3 regions of the Parazoarcus communis genome follow, and region 2 is predicted to be linked to each of the others. Evidence: predicted binding sites of a transcription regulator. Region 2 holds the regulator's gene; each other region holds the start of a gene.
The links. Region 2 encodes sigma-54, which starts transcription at its own class of promoters, with help from an activator protein. Its sites were predicted from a motif close to TGGCACGCTTNCTGCTNA; they were not measured.

Region 1 (3,273 bases), 2.1 Mb from region 2:
ACTGGGAGATGGCCTCGCATTATCCTCGTGCCGTGGCGCTTTGGGGTATCCGGATCGGAGTGCCTGGCGGAAGTTGGCGTGGGGTCAGGTTCCCGGAGATGCGTTCGAAAAATGAGAATGGCATAATCGTATCCTTTCCGGAGAATCCCCGCAATGCGAACAAGGAGACGCCCCGTGCCTGCCGGGCAGGCGATTGCCCGTGTTCTGACTCTTGCGCTGCTCGCGCTGTCCTGCCCCGCATGGGCGCAACTGCCTCCGCTGATGCTCGCAGGGCGCTATCACGCGGATGTCGATCCGGCCGGGTACTGGGTGAGCGAGAAACTGGACGGCGTGCGTGCGCTGTGGAATGGGCAGCAGCTGCTGTTTCGCAGCGGAAACCCGGTGGCTGCGCCAGCGTGGTTTGTTGCCGGCCTGCCGCCGGAGCCGCTCGATGGCGAACTCTGGGTCGGCCGTGGCCGCTTCGAACAACTCGTGGGTGCGGTGCGCACTCAGGAGCCCGACGATGCGGCATGGCGGCAGGTGAAGTACATGGTCTTCGATCTGCCCGCCCATGGTGGCACCTTCACCGAGCGCATCGACGCCATGGCGCGCATCGTAAGCGGTGCGGGCCGGCCCTGGCTGCAACGCGTCGCACAGCGCCGCGTTGCCGACCGTGAGGCCTTGCAGCGCGAGTTCGAGCGGGTTGTGCGGGCGGGGGGCGAGGGTTTGATGCTGCACCGGGCAGATGCGCTGCGGGTGGCCGGGCGCACCGATGCCATCCTGAAATACGTGCCCTGGCTGGACGACGAGGCGAGGGTGATCGCCCACGTTCAGGGCAAGGGGAAATACACAGGCATGCTTGGTGCGCTGCTGGTCGAGGCGCCGGACGGTCGCCGGTTCCGGATTGGAACCGGCTTCACCGATGCCCAGCGCCGCGAGCCACCGCCACCCGGCACGCTGGTGACCTACCGCTACCGCGAGCTGACGGGCAAGGGGCTGCCCCGTTTTCCGTCGTTTCTCAGGATCAGGGACTTGCCCTGATCCATGTCGCTCAGGCGCCGATCAGCAGCACGCCGGCACCGGCGATCGTCATGCCGATTGCGCGCTGAGCGTATTTGCCAAACCGCGAGTCGGGGAGGTGGCGGGCTGCGAGGTAGCCGACGCCATGCAGGGCTGCAGAGGCCAGCGTGAAACCGGCCGTGTAGGTCAGGAGCGTGTTGCTGCCCATCTCCGCGTGGTGTGCATGGCCGTGAAACAGGGCGAACACGGAGATCAGCGGCATGGCCGCCGCCAGTGGCAGGCGTGCCGCAAAAGCGATCAGCAGGCCGAAGACGAGTACCGACGTCGCGATGCCGGCCTCGACAGCCGGCAGTTCGATTCCGCTTGTGCTCAGCGCAGCGCCTCCCAGCATGGCGGCGACGAATCCTGCAGGCAGCGCCCAGCGCGCGACGCCCTGCTGGCGTGCTGCGAAAAGGCCCACTGCCAGCATCGCCAGAAGGTGGTCGAACCCGCCGAGCGGGTGACTGAGCCCACTGGCAAAGCTCATGGCTTCGTGGCCGGGGTGTGCAACGGCAGCGCCGGCTGTGAGCAACAGGGTGAGGGCAACAAGGGCGCGCGGCTTGGACATGTGTTTCTCCGGTGAGCGGTCATTCGGGTGTTGGATTGCGGCCGGGTGAATCCGGCCGGCTTGCCGTTGCGGCTGGTAGCGGTTGTGAAGCGCCGGAATCGACTTCATCGACCGGCGAGGCCGCTGCGCAGCGCCCAACGGCGTGCTTTGCGGGAGAATAGCAAATTGCGTGCCGCGTGTTGCATCCGGCCTGACGGAGGCTCTCAGGCGCATTCTTGCGGGGGGACGTGGTGGTCCGGGGGGTGGAGGGCCGCGATGGGGCTTTGACATCTGGATATTCGCATCCGAATGCACTTTTCTGGTGCGTTGCACTGCCCCGGTGCGCCCGGATGCGCACGAAAGTCCATGCAGGCAGCGGTGCCACTGGCGCAGCGCGGGTGGATGCCCATCCGCCACTGCCCGATTTCGCAGCAGTGCGAATTTGATCTTCATCGTCAGATACTTGAGGCACTTGTCCACAGCTTGTCACGCATCTTGTCTACGCCCGGTGGGGATAAGCCGGGGTTTCAAGCCGGCGCATCTCCCCGTTCAGCGCGGTCGGCAAATTTATGCACGTACATGGCCCGGTCCGCGCTCTTGAGCAGGCTTTGCGCATCGAGGCCATCGTCCGGATACAGGGCTTCTCCGATCGCACCGCCGACACTGATCTCGACCGTGCTCTCAGCTTCGATGCAGCACAGGGGCTGACGCAGAACCTCCTCGATCTGGCGGCGGATGTGGCCCACGGCTTCGCGGCTCGCTACCTGGTCGAGCAGGATGACGAACTCGTCACCGGCGTAACGGGCGACGAGGTCACCTCCGCGGACGTTGGTCCGCAGGCGCTCGGCGATCTCCTGCAAAGCCAGATCGCCGGCGTCGTGTCCATACTGGTCGTTGATCTGCTTGAAGCGGTTGAGATCGATGAACAGCACACCCAGCTTCGCAGCGCGGCGATCGCTGCGAGCCAGCTCAACCCGCTTGTTGAGTTTTTGCATGAAGGCGTCGCGGTTGGCGAGTCCGGTGAGCTTGTCCGTGCGCAAGCGGGTCTGCATGGCCTCGAAGCTGCGCGCCAGGGCGCCGATCTCGTCGTTTCGCGCCACACCGACCGGTGCGTCGAGCTCGCCTTCGCCCACCTTGCGCACGGCCTCGCCAATGCGCCTCAGATCACCCGCAACCCAGCCGAGGATGCGCAGTCCGATGACGATGGCGATCACGACCGCCGCGGCCGCCAGCATGACCGTGCGGGTTGCGTTCTCGGTCACCCCGGACATGAAGTCGCTGGTCGGCATGGCGACGACGGTAATCCAGTTCAGGCCGGCCTTGTCCTGGATGCGGTCGAAGGCGACATGGATTTCCTCGCCTTCTTCGGTGACAAAGGTCAGTACTCTTGGCAGCGAGGTGGCATCGGGGGTGGCCAGGCGCTCCTGCACCAGGCGGTAGGCTGATCTGAGCAGCGGATGCGAGCTTTCGCGCGCCTTCAGACGGGCGCTGCTGCCATCGGGCAACTCCCGGATGTTGGGGCTCGCCGAGGACGCGATCAGGTTGCCGTCCTGCTCGATGATGAAGGCGATGCCGTTGGGAGACACCTTGAGCCGGCCAACGAAGTCGTTCAGCGCGCGCAGGGAAATGTCGGTCGCGACCACGCCTTCGAAAGCGCCTGCGCTCGACAGCACTCTGCGCGCCCGTGT
Region 2 (3,273 bases):
ACGTGGCGTATCGAAGGACTTGATCGACGAGGCCATCGAGAGCGAATGTGTGGAATCCGAACTCGACCGGGCTCGTGCAGTGTGGCAGTCTAGATTTGGCCTCGCACCTGACGATCGCCGCGAATGGGCGCGCCAGGCGCGTTTCCTGCAAACCCGTGGTTTTTCCACTGACGTGATCTGCAAACTGTTGAAAGAAGCCCCCGATGAGTCTGCTTAAGGTCACCGGCCTGCAAAAGCGCTACAAGGCGCGCACAGTCGTCCATGACGTCTCGTTCGAGGTTGGCTCGGGCGAAGTGGTCGGCTTGCTGGGCCCCAATGGCGCAGGCAAGACAACCTGCTTCTACATGATCGTGGGCTTGGTGCGCGCCGACGGCGGCGAGATCACGCTCGACGACGCACGCCTGACCGATCTGCCGATCCACGCTCGCGCACGCCTGGGGCTGTCGTATCTGCCGCAGGAAATGAGCGTGTTCCGCAAGCTCACGGTCGCCGAGAACATTCGTGCAGTACTCGAGCTCCGCGGACTGCCGGTGGCGCAGATCGACGAACGCCTGGAAGAGTTGCTCGAAGAACTTGGCATTGCGCACCTGCGCGACAACACCGCCATCTCGCTGTCAGGCGGAGAACGCAGACGGTGCGAGATTGCACGTGCGCTTGCCACCGACCCGCGCCTCATCCTCCTGGACGAGCCTTTCGCAGGGGTCGACCCGATCGCCGTACTCGACATCCAGAAGATCATCCGCTTCCTGAAGGAGCGCAACATAGGCGTGCTGATCACCGACCACAACGTGCGCGAAACGCTCGGCATCTGTGACCGCGCAACCATCATTACCGACGGCCGCGTGCTTGCCAGCGGCAAGCCGCCCGAAATCATCGCCAACGAACAAGTGCGCCAGGTCTACCTCGGCGAGCACTTCCGTCTCTGATTCCGGCACGCCCCGACTGGCATCATGAAACCAACCCTTCAGCTCAAGCTCTCGCAGCACCTGACGCTCACCCCGCAGCTGCAGCAGTCCATCAAACTGCTGCAGCTCTCTACGCTCGAGCTCAACCAGGAAATCGAACGCTTTCTGCTGGAAAACCCGATGCTCGAGCGTGAGGACGGCGACGGCAGCGACTTCGCACCGTCCGCGGTCGGCAACGATGCGCAGCCCGCAACCGAGACCCCGCGCGAGACCAGCGCCGAGACCAACCAGGAAGCCGAGCCCCGCAACGAGAACGAATCGGCCGACTTTGACGAAGGCATGGACTGGTCGGGCACCGGCAGCGGCGCCAGCAGCAAGAGCGACGACGACGAGGACAGCGACTTCCAGGAATTCCAGGCCGCAGGCACCTCGCTGCGCGACTATCTCGATCAGCAGGTTGCCCTGTCCCCGCTGACGGACCGTGACCGCATGCTGGTGCGCTTCATCATCGAAGCGCTCGATAGCGACGGCTACCTGCACCAGGAGCTCGAGGACCTGCTCGAACTGCTCCCGCCCGAACTCGACTACGACCTCGACGACCTCGCGATTGCCCTGCGGCACGTGCAGCAGCTCGAACCGGCGGGCATTGGCGCACGCACCCCCCAGGAGTGCCTCGGCCTGCAGCTGCGCGCCATGCCGGCAGGCAGCTGCCGCGACCTGGCGCTGGTCATCGTCGAACAGCACCTCGAGCTGCTGGCCGAACGCAACTTTGCGAAGCTCAAGCGCCTCACCGGGTGCGACGACGACGCCCTGCGCGATGCCCAGGCGCTGGTGTGCCGGCTCGACCCGCATCCGGGGTCGCAGCATTCCAACGAAGAAACCCGCTACGTCCTGCCCGATGTCGTGGTGCGCAAGATCCGCAACCGGTGGACGGTGTCGCTCAACGCCGAAGCCATGCCGCGCCTGCGCATCAACCAGCTCTACGCCAGCCTGCTGCAGCAGAACCGGGGCCAGGGCGGCGGTCTGACCGGCCAGCTGCAGGAAGCACGCTGGCTGATCAAGAACGTACAACAGCGCTTTGATACCATTTTGCGTGTATCTCAGGCCATCGTTGACCAGCAGCGACAGTTCTTCGATCATGGCGAGGTGGCAATGCGTCCATTGACCCTCAGGGAGATCGCGGACCAGCTCGAGCTGCATGAATCAACCGTATCGCGCGTCACCACTCAGAAGTACATGGCGACGCCGCGCGGCGTATTCGAACTCAAGTATTTTTTTGGCAGTCACGTTGCCACCGACACCGGTGGTGCGGCTTCTTCCACAGCGATTCGTGCCTTGATTCGCCAGCTGGTGGACGCCGAAGACAGAAAGAAACCCCTGTCCGACGCAAAGATTGCCGATCTGTTGGGCCAGCAGGGTATCGTGGTCGCGCGGCGCACAATCGCCAAATACCGCGAATCACTCAATATCCCGCCGGTCAGTCTGCGTAAAACGCTTTGATACCAAGAGGAGTTAACATGAATCTCAACATCACCGGACACCACGTTGAAGTGACACCGGCCATCCGCGAGTACGTCTCCGGCAAGCTTGACCGCGTGATCCGTCACTTCGACAACGTTACCAGCGTGAACGTGATCCTTTCCGTTGAGAAACTCGACCAGAAGGCTGAAGTCACCGTGCACGTGCGCGGCAAGGACATTCACGTCGAAAGCGCCGACGCCGACCTCTACGCTGCCATCGATGCGATGACCGACAAGCTCGATCGCCAGGTGCTCAAGTACAAGCAGAAGAGCACCGATCACCACCACGACTCGCACAAGCACCAGACTCCCGAGGCGTGATTTTTCACCAGGCCTTTCGGACCCGGGTGAAGTTATAATCCGCCGCTCAATTTGGCGGTCCGGCTTTGCCCGGGCCTGAGAGACCTTTCAGCGTGGCGTCCGCTCCGGCGGCGTTGCGTGAGCCCCAAAGCGCATGAGCCTCATCTCCCAACTCCTGCCACTTTCGAACGTGGTTGCCGACCTCGACGCCAGCAGCAAGAAGCGCGTCTTCGAACAGGCCGGCCTGTTGTTCGAAAACAATCAGGGCATCGCCCGCAGCATGGTGTTCGACAGCCTGTTTGCGCGCGAACGCCTTGGATCGACCGGCCTCGGCCAGGGCATTGCCATTCCCCACGGCCGCATCAAGGGCCTGAAGGACGCAGCCGGCGCGTTTCTACGTCTCGAAGCCCCGGTGCAGTTCGATGCGCCCGATGGTCGTCCGGTGAACATGCTGTTTGTCCTGCTGGTACCCGAACAGGCCAACGAAACCCACCTTCAGCTGTTGTCGGAGCTGGCGCAGATGTTCAGCGATCGCAGCTTCCGCGAAC
Region 3 (3,273 bases), 640 kb from region 2:
GCAGGCGTCCACCTGCGCCGGCGCGAGCGCGGCGTTCGGCATGCCCTGACGCTCGACCTGCAACGCTCGCGCCCGAAGCACCCGGGCGCGGACAGCTGCACTCGACTCGCCGCGGGAGGCCTCGGCAAGGTCCTCGTAGGACACCGCCGGCACCTCGACCACCAGATCGATACGATCGAGCAGCGGACCGGAAAGGCGCGCACGGTAGCGGGAGATCTGCGTCGGCGTGCACGTGCACGCCCGGGTCGGATGACCCGAATAGCCGCAGGGGCAGGGGTTCATTGCTGCGACGAGCTGGAAGCGTGCGGGAAACTCGGCCCGCCGGCGCGCGCGCGAGACCGTGACATGACCGGTTTCAAGCGGCTCGCGCAGCGACTCCAGCACCCTGCGGTCGAACTCGGGCAGTTCGTCGAGAAACAGCACACCGTGATGGGCCAGGGACACCTCGCCCGGTTGCGGGATCGCACCGCCGCCCACCAGTGCCGCAGCCGACGCCGAGTGGTGCGGGGCGCGAAAGGTGCGCCGCCCCCAGTTGGCGGCGTCGAACCGGCCGGTGAGTGAATGCACGGCTGCACTCTCGAGCGCCTCGGCTTCGGTCAGTGGCGGCATCAACCCGGGCAGGCGCTGTGCCAGCATCGACTTGCCGGTACCGGGCGAACCATACATGAGCAGCGAATGCCCGCCGGCAGCAGCGACTTCCAACACCCTGCGAGCCTGGAACTGCCCCCTGACATCAGCCAGATCGGGCGCAAGCGCGAAACCGTCGCCCACGGCAGGGGGCGGATGGGCAGACAAGGACGCGAGCCCGTTCAGATGCGCGCACACGGCCAGCAGGGATGTGGCGGGCAGCACATTGACACCGCGCGCCAGCGCCGCCTCGTCGGCATTCTCGAGCGGCAGCACCAGCGCGCGCTGGTGGCGTCCGGCCGCCAGCGCGGCTGCAAGCGCCCCGCGAATTCCGCGCAGACTGCCATCGAGCGAGAGCTCGCCACAGAATTCGTGCGCATCCAGTCCGGCGCCCTTGACCTGCCCCGACGCGACCAGAATGCCGAGCGCAATCGGCAGATCGAAACGTCCGCCCTCCTTTGGAAGGTCGGCCGGCGCGAGGTTTACCGTGATCCGTCGCTGTGGGAACTCGAACTGGGAGGTGATGATGGCCGCACGCACCCTGTCGCGGGCCTCGCGCACTTCGGTGTCGGCCAGGCCGACAAGTGTAAACGCGGGCAATCCATTCGAAAGGTGCACTTCGACCGTGACTTCGGGCGCATTGAGCCCGTCAACGGCGCGGGTGCGCACGAGCGCGATCGACATCCGGACCTCCAAAACTGACCGGGCGTCAGTCTAGCGGAGATCCGGATAATGACAATAGAATTAAATAAACAGCTGCCGTTTCGGCTGATCAGTCCGGCGTGCTGTCCCGCTCGACTGCGTCCGCTTCGAGCACGGCAACCCGCGCCTCGAGTTCTGCCAGACGCTGGCGCGCGTGAGCAAGCATCTCGCGCTGGACTTCGAACTCCTCACGCGTCACGAGATCGAGCTTGCCGAAAGCACCGGAGAGCACCGCCTTCAGATTCTTCTCGATATCGCGCGCCGGACTGTTAGCTGCGAGTTCGGAGATTTTGGACCCGATTTCATCGAAGATGCGTGGATTTGCCATGGAGATCACCGCCTTTATTACGAACAGAGTATCAGTCTAGCACGCACGCCGGACGGTGCTTTTGCAGCCGATGCGCGAAAGTGGCGCACGATGACTTGTCACAACGCACCAATGTGGTGCATAAAGTGACTCCATGCCTCATTTGTGCACATTACTCCACTGAGTCGTAACGAATACCGTCTGCAGAAACGCTCCAAAGCCCAACAAGAGAAAGGGATTCAGCAAACTGGCACGGTGTGTGCATTGGTTGGCTCACCAAAACACAACCCTACTCCTTCAGGAGCGAACCATGCGCAAGAGCCTCATTGCAACCGCCGTTCTGGCTTCCCTCACCTTCGTCGGTGCCGTGCACGCCGAAGAAGACAGCCCGTTCAGCGGCAACATCTCGCTGACAACGGATTACGTCTTCCGCGGCATCAGCCAAACTCAGGGCAACCCGGCCCTGCAGGGCGGTTTCGACTACGCGCACTCCAGTGGCTTCTATGTCGGCACCTGGGCGTCGAACGTCGGCTGGGTCGACGATGTCGCCAAGTCGCAGAACAGCATGGAATGGGACCTGTATTTCGGTTTCGCCAATGAAGTCGGTCAGCTCTCCTACGACGTAGGCGCTGTGCGCTACTTCTACCCGGGCAGCGGGATCAGCGGCGTGTCCTCGCCGGACACGACCGAAGTCTATCTGTCGCTGGGCTGGAACATCCTCGAGCTCAAGTACTCGCACGGCGTGTCGAAGACGCTGTTCGGCTGGAATGGCACCAACACCACCAGCACCCGCAACAGCAACTACCTCGAGCTCAACGCAGAGTACGAGTTCGCCGAAGGCTGGGCCGCATCGGCTCACGTCGGTCGCCAGATCATCAAGAACAACGGCGCCGCCTCCTACATGGACTGGGGCGTCGGTGTGAGCAAGGACGTAGGCTTCGGCACGTTCGCGGTCAACTACGCCGGTTCCGACGCGGATGGCAGCTGCTCCAAGGGCGAGCCCTACTGTTTCGGTTCGAACGGCAAGAACGCAGCGGGTGACCGTTTCTACGCATCGTTCAGCAAGGAATTCTGAGCGCGATTCGGGTGTTCGGGCCCCGAGAGACAGGGGCCCGGATGAATGAGATCTCAGCAATAAAGGTGGAGCAATCATGAAATTCATCAGTGCCATCATCAAGCCGTTCAAGCTCGACGAAGTGCGTGAAGCACTGTCGGCGATCGGCGTTCAGGGCATCACGGTGACCGAGGTCAAAGGCTTCGGTCGTCAGAAGGGCCACACCGAGCTTTACCGCGGCGCGGAATACGTCGTCGACTTTCTGCCCAAGGTGAAGATCGAAGCGGCCATCCGCGCTGACATCCTTGATCAGGCCATCGAGGCCATCGAGAAGTCTGCGTCCACCGGCAAGATCGGTGACGGCAAGATCTTCGTCTTCGAACTGGAACAGGCTATCCGCATTCGCACCGGTGAAACCGGATCCGATGCCCTGTAAGGGAGATTGAGAAATGAAAAAACTATTTGCAATCCTGCTGGCGGCTGTGACCGTCGGCTTTGCTGGCGGCGTTTACGCCCAGGAATCGACGGCACCCGTTGTCGAAGCAGTTGTTGAAGCAGCCGCAGCCGTGGCTGAAGCACCGGC

Region 1: CEW83_RS08945 (HupE/UreJ family protein) is a predicted target of sigma-54. The motif match lies at 1,764-1,781, and genes of this name have one in related genera.
Region 3: CEW83_RS17195 (TorF family putative porin) is a predicted target of sigma-54. The motif match lies at 1,885-1,902, and genes of this name have one in related genera.

Annotation. Positions count from the first base shown of each region.
Region 1 covers NZ_CP022187.1:1,972,892-1,976,164, reverse strand. Annotated here, with positions in the region: gene miaA (tRNA (adenosine(37)-N6)-dimethylallyltransferase MiaA) at 1-20, opposite strand, end outside; gene CEW83_RS08950 (DNA ligase) at 154-1,020, shown strand; gene CEW83_RS08945 (HupE/UreJ family protein) at 1,031-1,606, opposite strand; gene CEW83_RS21620 (sensor domain-containing diguanylate cyclase) at 2,113-3,273, opposite strand, start outside.
Region 2 covers NZ_CP022187.1:4,408,820-4,412,092, reverse strand. Annotated here, with positions in the region: gene recX (recombination regulator RecX) at 1-217, shown strand, start outside; gene lptB (LPS export ABC transporter ATP-binding protein) at 204-926, shown strand; gene CEW83_RS20200 (RNA polymerase factor sigma-54) at 951-2,405, shown strand; gene hpf (ribosome hibernation-promoting factor, HPF/YfiA family) at 2,423-2,746, shown strand; gene ptsN (PTS IIA-like nitrogen regulatory protein PtsN) at 2,880-3,273, shown strand, end outside.
Region 3 covers NZ_CP022187.1:3,767,830-3,771,102, reverse strand. Annotated here, with positions in the region: gene CEW83_RS17205 (YifB family Mg chelatase-like AAA ATPase) at 1-1,311, opposite strand, end outside; gene CEW83_RS17200 (accessory factor UbiK family protein) at 1,400-1,657, opposite strand; gene CEW83_RS17195 (TorF family putative porin) at 1,947-2,711, shown strand; gene glnK (P-II family nitrogen regulator) at 2,788-3,126, shown strand; gene CEW83_RS17185 (ammonium transporter) at 3,140-3,273, shown strand, end outside.